DNA from 2 places in the Carnobacterium sp. FSL W8-0810 genome. Region 1 is predicted to be linked to the other one. Evidence: a T-box and tRNA genes for the amino acid it is inferred to sense, from the RefSeq annotation. Region 1 holds a T-box; the other holds one or more tRNA genes.
The links. A T-box is a leader RNA that pairs with one kind of tRNA and senses whether it is charged. The one in region 1 lies ahead of ileS (isoleucine--tRNA ligase), so its partner is inferred to be a tRNA-Ile.
Positions count from the first base shown of each region.

Region 2: it has a tRNA-Ile gene. The T-box ahead of ileS (isoleucine--tRNA ligase) is inferred to sense a tRNA for this amino acid. The anticodon was not compared.

Region 1 is NZ_JBBOWO010000001.1:2,248,344-2,253,238, forward strand. Features, by position in the region: gene ileS (isoleucine--tRNA ligase) at 1-2,578, opposite strand, end outside; T-box leader at 2,701-2,924, opposite strand; gene NST49_RS10875 (DivIVA domain-containing protein) at 2,930-3,616, opposite strand; gene NST49_RS10880 (YlmH family RNA-binding protein) at 3,699-4,481, opposite strand; gene NST49_RS10885 (YggT family protein) at 4,502-4,789, opposite strand; gene NST49_RS10890 (cell division protein SepF) at 4,810-4,895, opposite strand, start outside.
Region 2 is NZ_JBBOWO010000001.1:52,857-57,751, forward strand. Features, by position in the region: gene NST49_RS00250 (hypothetical protein) at 1-827, shown strand, start outside; tRNA gene NST49_RS00255 (tRNA-Glu) at 947-1,018, opposite strand; tRNA gene NST49_RS00260 (tRNA-Ile) at 1,039-1,112, opposite strand; tRNA gene NST49_RS00265 (tRNA-Gly) at 1,121-1,191, opposite strand; tRNA gene NST49_RS00270 (tRNA-Phe) at 1,202-1,274, opposite strand; tRNA gene NST49_RS00275 (tRNA-Asp) at 1,290-1,362, opposite strand; tRNA gene NST49_RS00280 (tRNA-Met) at 1,401-1,473, opposite strand; tRNA gene NST49_RS00285 (tRNA-Ser) at 1,498-1,587, opposite strand; tRNA gene NST49_RS00290 (tRNA-Glu) at 1,635-1,706, opposite strand; tRNA gene NST49_RS00295 (tRNA-Ser) at 1,732-1,819, opposite strand; tRNA gene NST49_RS00300 (tRNA-Ile) at 1,856-1,929, opposite strand; tRNA gene NST49_RS00305 (tRNA-Gly) at 1,938-2,008, opposite strand; tRNA gene NST49_RS00310 (tRNA-Asp) at 2,015-2,087, opposite strand; tRNA gene NST49_RS00315 (tRNA-Met) at 2,126-2,198, opposite strand; tRNA gene NST49_RS00320 (tRNA-Ser) at 2,226-2,315, opposite strand; tRNA gene NST49_RS00325 (tRNA-Ile) at 2,353-2,426, opposite strand; tRNA gene NST49_RS00330 (tRNA-Met) at 2,452-2,525, opposite strand; tRNA gene NST49_RS00335 (tRNA-Ala) at 2,556-2,628, opposite strand; tRNA gene NST49_RS00340 (tRNA-Pro) at 2,640-2,713, opposite strand; tRNA gene NST49_RS00345 (tRNA-Arg) at 2,748-2,821, opposite strand; tRNA gene NST49_RS00350 (tRNA-Leu) at 2,825-2,913, opposite strand; tRNA gene NST49_RS00355 (tRNA-Gly) at 2,964-3,035, opposite strand; tRNA gene NST49_RS00360 (tRNA-Thr) at 3,043-3,115, opposite strand; tRNA gene NST49_RS00365 (tRNA-Leu) at 3,149-3,233, opposite strand; tRNA gene NST49_RS00370 (tRNA-Lys) at 3,273-3,345, opposite strand; tRNA gene NST49_RS00375 (tRNA-Val) at 3,347-3,422, opposite strand; rRNA gene rrf (5S ribosomal RNA) at 3,447-3,562, opposite strand; rRNA gene NST49_RS00385 (23S ribosomal RNA) at 3,654-4,895, opposite strand, start outside.

The sequences.
Region 1 (4,895 bases):
CTGCTATTTCTAAATCTGAAACAATCAATAATTGAGCTAAATTACTATTCAATGAAACAAATAGATCTTTTGTTTGTTCTGTAGGATAAAGGGTCACTTTTGCTTCAAAAGATTTCCCTATGATTTTTTCATTACGTGCTTCTTCAAGTGCTTTTTGAACCACATCACGAACATCCATAAATGCATTCCACATATCCATTAATTCAGCTTCATTCTCATAGCTGTCAATAGCAGGCACATCAGCTAATTGAACAAACTCTTCTGATTCACTTAAAAATGACCAAATTTCTTCAGCTGTATGAGGTAAGATTGGTGTTAATAATTTTGTTAATTTTACCAATACTTCATAGAAGACAGTTTGCATTGCACGACGTTCGTAAGCATCTTCAGCTTCGATATAAACCACATCTTTAGCAAAGTCCAAGTAGAACTGAGATAAATCAACTGTACAGAAGTTATTGATTAATTGATAGATAGAAGAAAATTCATATTTTTCATAATGTCCTTCTACTTTTTCAACCAATTGATTTAAACGAATCATCATATATTTATCTACTGAACGCAAATCTTCAAAAACAACACTATTTTCTGAAGGTGTGTAATCAGCTGTATTTGCTAATAAGAAACGCATTGTATTACGAATCTTACGGTACACTTCAGATACTTGTTTCAAAATTTCATCACTGACACGCACGTCTGCTTGAGTATCTACACTAGAGACCCACAAGCGAATAATGTCAGCTCCCATTTGTTTGATAACTTTGCTTGGTGCAATCGTATTGCCAATAGATTTACTCATTTTACGGCCGTCACCATCTAAAACCATTCCTTGAGAGAGAACTGTTTTATAAGGAGCTTCTCCATTGATGGCAACACTGGTTGTAATGCTTGAATTGAACCATCCACGGTATTGATCTGATCCTTCAAGATACATATCTGCTGGGAAAGTTAAATTCTCTCTTGCTCTTAAGACAGCTTCATGGGATGATCCAGAGTCAAACCAAACATCCATAATGTCTGTTTCTTTTGTGAAAATATTGTTTGGACTTGAAGGATGAGTGAAACCTTCTGGCAATAAGTCTTTTGCTTCACGTTCAAACCAAACATTTGAACCAAATTCTCCAAATAAAGAAGCTACATGTTCAATCGTTTCAGGCGTAATGATGGCTTCGCCATTTTCACCATAAAAAATTGGTAACGGTACTCCCCAAGCACGTTGACGCGAAATAACCCAATCTCCACGATCACGAACCATGTTATACAAGCGTTGCATACCCCATTTTTGAACCCATTCGACCCCTTCAACAGCTTCTAAGATGTCTCCACGGAACTTATCAATAGAAGCAAACCATTGCGGTGTAGCACGGAAAATAACCGGTTTCTTAGTTCTCCAGTCATGCGGGTAACTATGAGTAAAGAAGTTTAATTTTAATAATGCCCCTTCTTTTTTCAACCACTCTGTGATTACTTTATTACCATCATCGTAGAAAATACCTTCTAATCCTGGTGCTTCATCTGTAAAGCATCCTTTATTATCAACTGGAGACAATACACTTAATTTATATTTTTGTCCAACGATAAAGTCATCGTCCCCATGTCCTGGAGCTGTGTGAACAAGTCCTGTACCAGCTTCGAGCGTCACATGATCTCCAAGGATCACTAAAGAAGTACGATCATACATTGGGTGTTGAGCTGTCATATATTCCAATTCTTTTCCTTTTAATTCTTGAATCGTCTCAACTTGATTCCAACCAATTTCTTGTGTCACTGTTTCAATCAAATCTTTTGCTACAACATATTTCTTCCCGTCAGCTACAACAACTGAATAATCGTATTCAGGATGAACAGTAATGGCAAGATTTGATGGAATAGTCCATGGAGTCGTTGTCCAAATCACAAAAGAAGTGTCTTCATCAATTAGACCTTTGCCGTCAACTACCTTAAATGCTACATAGATACTAGCTGATTTAACATCTTTATATTCGATTTCGGCTTCTGCAAGAGCAGATTCACTAGATGGTGACCAATAAATGGGTTTCAAACCTTTATAGATATAACCTTTTTCAGCCATTTTTCCAAATACTCGAATTTGTGCTTCTTCATATTCTTTAGTAAGTGTTACGTATGGATGATCCCACTCGCCAGCAACCCCTAAGCGTTTAAAATCTTCTTTTTGTTTATTCACTTGTTCCCATGCATATTCTTCACATAGTTTACGGAATTCAAAAATACTCATTTCTTTACGTTTTACACCTTTATTTGTTAATGCTTGTTCAATTGGCAGACCATGAGTATCCCAACCAGGAACGTAAGGAGAGCGGAATCCAGACATTGATTTATAACGAACTATAATGTCCTTGCTGATTTTATTTAACGCATGTCCGATATGAATGTTCCCGTTTGCATAAGGTGGGCCATCATGTAAGACGAATGTTGGTTTGCCTTCGTTTATTTTTTGACGTTGTCCATAAATATCTAATTCTTCCCAGTTTTTTTGCCATTCTAACTCGCGTACTGGTAAATTTCCACGCATTGGGAATTTTGTTTTGCCTAATTGTAATGTTTCTTTCATTTTCATCAAAGATCTACCCCTTATTCTTTATAATTTATATCTGTCCTAAAAAAATATCAAGCTCATCATACAGCTGAGATGGGCCAATTGCAACTTTTCTTCATTCCACAAAAAAAAGACTCCTTCCCCAGAGGGACGAAATCTTCGTGGTACCACCCAAATTCAGAAGAAAAAATAAGTTTTTCTTCTCTTAAGTAATTGTGTAACGCCAATTAAACGGTCAACTTTACTTTAATTCAAATTGACACTCATGGAGGATCTTACAAATAGAAGGGACTGTTAGGCTTTCACTATTCGCTAACTCGCTTAGTTTAGTATTCTATCGTTTTTCTGTTCCATTCTCTGCTTTAGTTTTATTTATTTAGGTAATTCAATTGCTGGCAATGTTCCTTCAATTGAAGATTCTTGTGCATCGTTATTGTCTTCTGTTCCATCAGTGCTAACTACTTTTACCACTTCAGATGACTCATCATTTACTTCATTACTTGGTTCAGTATCCGTAGCTGTTGATTGAGTTTCAGCCTGATTCACACTAGATAATATTTCTTTCAAGGTAGGAATATTAAGGGTCTCTTCTTCAGTAGGTCTTAATAGATCATCCCATTCAGAATTTTTGACCATTTCTAATTGTGATTCTATCATAATTTGTAATCGTTGTTTAAAGACTCGGCTTTGTTTTTTCAATTCATCTGTTTCAGATGTGATTTTTCTAGCTTTCGAAACAGCTTCATCTAATAAACGATCCGCATTTTTTTCTGCTTCAAGACGAATAATATTCGCTTCTTTAGCTGCATTTTCTTTCAATCTATCCGCTGCATCTTGTGCGACGATAATTGATTTGTTTAAGGCATCTTGCAAATTATTGAAGTGTCCTACTTTTTCTTCAGAAAATTGCAAACTTTTTTCTAACTCACGTTTTTCTTTTAAAACCATTTCGTAGTCCTTAATGATTTGATCTAAATAATCGTTTACTTGATCTTGATCGTAGCCTCGCATCTTGACAGGGAACTCTTTGTTATGTATATCTAAGGGAGTCAACACCATATAAGACACCTCCATTTTTTTAATTTAACGTGCTTTACTACTAAATTATCATAAACTCTATTACAAGTAAATGAGTTCATCCTTATTTATGCAAAACGCCTAATTGAAGACGCCATTTATCTTTTTTAGTTTTACCTTCAATTTCTTGTACCTGTAATCGTCCATACCCGCGAACTGAAACAATATCTAATAAACCAATCTCAAAATCGGGACGACTTAATTCTACCCAATTTAATTTTACTTTACCAGATTCAATCATTTGTTTTGCTCGTTGTCGAGAAATCTTAAACACACTAGAAACGACCGTATCCAAACGCATGGATGATACTGTTTCACTTTCAATAGTCCAATTATCTATCGGTATTAAAATATCCGTGTATTTTTTTTCTTCCATTCGGACCGAAACCTTACCAATACTGATAACTTGTTGTTCTACATAATTAATAGTAGTTTTTTCAACAAATACTTGCCAACGTACCCCATCTGAAACAATATCACCAAAGTAATCTCTTTTTAGTCCCGTTGAAAGTAAGGTACCTAATACTTTGCCATGTGATAACGTTGCAAATTTTGTAGGATACCGTATTTCAGAAATACTAATTTCGAAATCATCTTGTGTTGGTGTGAAATATGCAGGACAGATAAAAGCTCTTACTCTCTCTGCCGCTTCATATCCACCAAAAGAATGAATTGTAATCTCATTATTTTTTCCAACTATTGTCTTAACGATATGCAATTGACGAGGATCTAAAAAATTTGTTAAATAAGGAGTATACTGATCTTCTACGCTTCTTATCCAACCAATGACTGTATCAATAAAGGGTTGCTCTTCTTTTCTAAAATGTTGATAAACATTTTCAATCATAAGAAAAACACCTCCTTCATTTAATATAGAACATTCAAAATTAGTCTAAAGAGTGAAAATAATCCACCTTTAGCTAGATTTAAAACCACCAGTGCAACGATTCCTGAAATACTGAACATTCCAATTGGTGGAATATACCTTCTAAAAAAGCCTAAATAAGGTTCACATATCGTTCCTAATAAACGGCCAAATTTTGATTGATAAGCTCCAGGTAACCAAGACATTAAGATATAAACAACAATGAGGGTAGAATAAATATCTATTGCTTTTACAAGCACAACATAAAGTAATGAAATAAAATCAACCACTATTCTTTTTCCTCTTTTCTTTAATAAAAATCTTTTTCTTGCGTAATATCCGATAGCATTCCATCGATTTCAACATTCTTAGGTGTACAAAGGAAAATTTCGTCTC
Region 2 (4,895 bases), 2.2 Mb from region 1:
TCTTCAAAACTATAAACCATTATCTTTACCATCCTTTATTTTTAGTTTTAACCATTCCTTTATCTTACTTAATAAGTGGGACTTTGTATGCAGGTCAGTATGCTCACTTTAGTGTTGTGCATTTTTTCTTATTGTATAGTTTTACTTTTATCAACCATTTATTAGGGAATTTTCTATTTAAAAAGACTAAGGAATCGATTTCTTATTTTCAATTGTCTTTTATTGCTTTCGAAATCATTAATCTACTGCTTATCTTCTATTTTTCTTTTAGAGTCCATTATTTAGCTGGTTTGCTATTACTTTTGTACAGTTTAGTGATTCATCTACAATTCTATCTTGTTAAACAAGGTTATGCTTGGCTAATGTTAGTTTTCTCTAGTATTTTTAAAGGTGGGATTTTAACCTACTTAAGTTTTTATGTTCAAGCTAACTTTATCCCCTCAACTCTTTTTTACTGGAGCATTCCTCTAGTCCTAGTTGTATTCTTAGTAGAGTTTGGAAAACTTCAATTAAATTATGGAAGTATCCATAAAGATTTCAGCAACGATCAGACAACCTTATTATTTTTAAAACAAGAGCTGTTTAATCGCATCTTTTTAGGATTGACTGTTCTTATTTATCTCATCAGCTTTATCATCTTTATTCCTACATTTAACAAACTGAGTTTTATTATTTTATTGACTATTCCTTTCGCTCTTAGCATTATTCAGTCCATTCTATCTACTAAAAAAACTGTTCCAACTAAACTTAAACAAAGAATGCTGTATGTCTATTCTATTTCTTTCTTTATCGCATTTAGTATTATTTTATTTGTCCATATATTTTAATTTTCTCTTCCCGTATATCCCTTTCAGTACTAGCAAGATTAAGTTTCTAGTACTGTTTTTTCTAATCAATACAAAAAAAGAACAAGAGAATTTTCTCTTGTTCTTTTTTTGTTATTTTATGACCCGTACGGGAATCGAACCCGTGATACCGCCGTGAAAGGGCGGTGTCTTAACCGCTTGACCAACGGGCCAGTTTACTATTTTTAATTAATGGGCCTAAATGGACTCGAACCATCGACCTCACGCTTATCAGGCGTGCGCTCTAACCAGCTGAGCTATAGGCCCATAAAAAAAGCGGGTGACGAGAATCGAACTCGCATCAACAGCTTGGAAGGCTGTGGTTTTACCACTAAACTACACCCGCATTACATAAATGGCCTGGGACAGAATCGAACTGCCGACACCTTGAGCTTCAATCAAGTGCTCTACCAACTGAGCTACCAGGCCAACTATTCAATTAAACGGTCTCGACGGGAATCGAACCCGCGATCTTCTGCGTGACAGGCAGACATGTTAACCCCTACACCACGAGACCTTTTTTATTTTTAAACTATCTTTTATAAAAAAGATAAATTGCGGGGACAGGACTTGAACCTGTGACCTTCGGGTTATGAGCCCGACGAGCTGCCAACTGCTCCACCCCGCGATAATATTAATATTAATTTGAAAAAGGAGGATAAGGGATTCGAACCCTTGCGTGCTTTTACACACCTGACGGTTTTCAAGACCGTTCCCTTCAGCCGGACTTGGGTAATCCTCCATAAGACTGATAAGATATTTCAGTATTAAATTAAACATAATTGTTTATGACCCGTACGGGAATCGAACCCGTGATACCGCCGTGAAAGGGCGGTGTCTTAACCGCTTGACCAACGGGCCGAAAAAAACACAAAAAAATAAATTACGGAGAAGGAGGGATTTGAACCCTCGCGCCGCGTTAACGACCTACACCCTTAGCAGGGGCGCCTCTTCAGCCACTTGAGTACTTCCCCAAAAAACCAAAATAGTTAATTATTTAATTTATTCAATGGGCCTAAATGGACTCGAACCATCGACCTCACGCTTATCAGGCGTGCGCTCTAACCAGCTGAGCTATAGGCCCATAAAAAAAGCGGGTGACGAGAATCGAACTCGCATCAACAGCTTGGAAGGCTGTGGTTTTACCACTAAACTACACCCGCAAAAAACGGTCTCGACGGGAATCGAACCCGCGATCTTCTGCGTGACAGGCAGACATGTTAACCCCTACACCACGAGACCTTTTTTACTTTTATACTATCTTTTTTACAAAAGATAAATTGCGGGGACAGGACTTGAACCTGTGACCTTCGGGTTATGAGCCCGACGAGCTGCCAACTGCTCCACCCCGCGATAATATTAATGAATCATTTTAAAAAAAGGAGGATAAGAGATTCGAACTCTTGCGTGCTTTTACACACCTGACGGTTTTCAAGACCGTTCCCTTCAGCCGGACTTGGGTAATCCTCCATAATGATACAAGGTTACTTTAATCTTTACTGATTAATGGACCTTGTAGGACTCGAACCTACGACCGGACGGTTATGAGCCGTCTGCTCTAACCAACTGAGCTAAAGGTCCAAGATCTTTTAAATAATAATAATAATAGCGGCGAAGGGGATCGAACCCCCGACCTCCCGGGTATGAACCGGACGCTCTAGCCAGCTGAGCTACACCGCCATAATAATAAGGTGAATATTTTTAAAAAAGTGGAGCCTAGCGGGATCGAACCGCTGACCTCCTGCGTGCAAGGCAGGCGCTCTCCCAGCTGAGCTAAGGCCCCTAAATTTTAAATCGGGAAGACAGGATTCGAACCTGCGACCCCTTGGTCCCAAACCAAGTGCTCTACCAAGCTGAGCTACTTCCCGTAATGCTGAGTTTTATCTTTTTTTACAAAAGAAATGCACCCAAGAGGACTTGAACCTCTAACCCCTTGATTCGTAGTCAAGTACTCTATCCAATTGAGCTATGGGTGCAAATGGTGCCGAGGGCCGGAATCGAACCGGCACGGTGATCACTCACCGCAGGATTTTAAGTCCTGTGCGTCTACCTGTTCCGCCACCCCGGCATTAGAACAGCTTGTCATTCTTACGAATGAGCTCACTAGTTGAACTAGTAAGCGAAAGACGGGATTCGAACCCGCGACCCCCACCTTGGCAAGGTGATGTTCTACCACTGAACTACTTTCGCAACAAAATGCCGGCTAAAGGAGTTGAACCCTCGACCCTCTGATTACAAATCAGATGCTCTACCAACTGAGCTAAGCCGGCTAAAGTGGTACTTCACTAATCATTCAAAAAAAATGGTGCGGGTGAAGGGACTTGAACCCCCACGTCTTTCAACGCTAGATCCTAAATCTAGTGCGTCTGCCAATTCCGCCACACCCGCAAAAGTATGGCATAACTAAACATGTTGAATGATTAGTTATGAGTCATGCAGGATTCGAACCTGCGACCCTCTGATTAAAAGTCAGATGCTCTACCAACTGAGCTAATGACTCATGGTGGAGGTTGACGGGATCGAACCGCCGACCCTCTGCTTGTAAGGCAGATGCTCTCCCAGCTGAGCTAAACCTCCATCTGAGAAAAAATAATTGAATCTGCGTGGCAGCGTCCTACTCTCACAAAGGGAAACCCTTCACTACCATCGGCGCTAAGAAGCTTAACTGCTGTGTTCGGCATGGGAACAGGTGTGACCTTCTTGCCATCGCCACCACACAAATTTCAATCTAGAGAACGTTGTTCTCTCAAAACTGGATAAGTTAAAAGTTTGTTCTTCGTTTAGAAACCGTCGTACACCGTTTATTCTTTGGTTAAGTCCTCGACCGATTAGTATTGGTCCGCTCCATCTATCGCTAGACTTCCACTTCCAACCTATCAACCTGATCATCTCTCAGGGGTCTTACTCACTTACGTGATGGGAAATCTCATCTTGAGGGGGGCTTCACGCTTAGATGCTTTCAGCGTTTATCCCGTCCACACATAGCTACCCAGCAATGCCCTTGGCAGAACAACTGGTACACCAGAGGTGTGTCCATCCCGGTCCTCTCGTACTAAGGACAGCTCCTCTCAAATTTCCTACGCCCGCGACGGATAGGGACCGAACTGTCTCACGACGTTCTGAACCCAGCTCGCGTACCGCTTTAATGGGCGAACAGCCCAACCCTTGGGACCGACTACAGCCCCAGGATGCGATGAGCCGACATCGAGGTGCCAAACCTCCCCGTCGATGTGGACTCTTGGGGGAGATAAGCCTGTTATCCCCAGGGTAGCTTTTATCCGTTGAGCGATGGCCCTTCCATGCGGAACCACCGGATCACTAAGCCCGACTTTCGTCCCTGCTCGACTTGTAGGTCTCGCAGTCAAGCTCCCTTATGCCTTTACACTCTGCGAATGATTTCCAACCATTCTGAGGGAACCTTTGGGCGCCTCCGTTACACTTTAGGAGGCGACCGCCCCAGTCAAACTGCCCGTCAGACACTGTCTCCCAGCCCGATAAGGGCTGTGGGTTAGAGTGGTCATACAGCAAGGGTAGTATCCCACCAACGCCTCCACCAAGACTGGCGTCCTGGCTTCAATGGCTCCTACCTATCCTGTACAAGCTGTACAAACACTCAATATCAAACTGCAGTAAAGCTCCATGGGGTCTTTCCGTCCTGTCGCGGGTAACCTGCATCTTCACAGGTACTATAATTTCACCGAGTCTCTCGTTGAGACAGTGCCCAGATCGTTACGCCTTTCGTGCGGGTCGGAACTTACCCGACAAGGAATTTCGCTACCTTAGGACCGTTATAGTTACGGCCGCCGTTTACTGGGGCTTCAATTCTGAGCTTCGCCCGAGAGCTAACCCATCCTCTTAACCTTCCAGCACCGGGCAGGCGTCAGCCCCTATACGTCATCTTACGATTTTGCAGAGACCTGTGTTTTTGATAAACAGTCGCCTGGGCCTATTCACTGCGGCTGACCAATTGGTCAGCACCCCTTCTCCCGAAGTTACGGGGTCATTTTGCCGAGTTCCTTAACGAGAGTTCTCTCGCACACCTTAGGATTC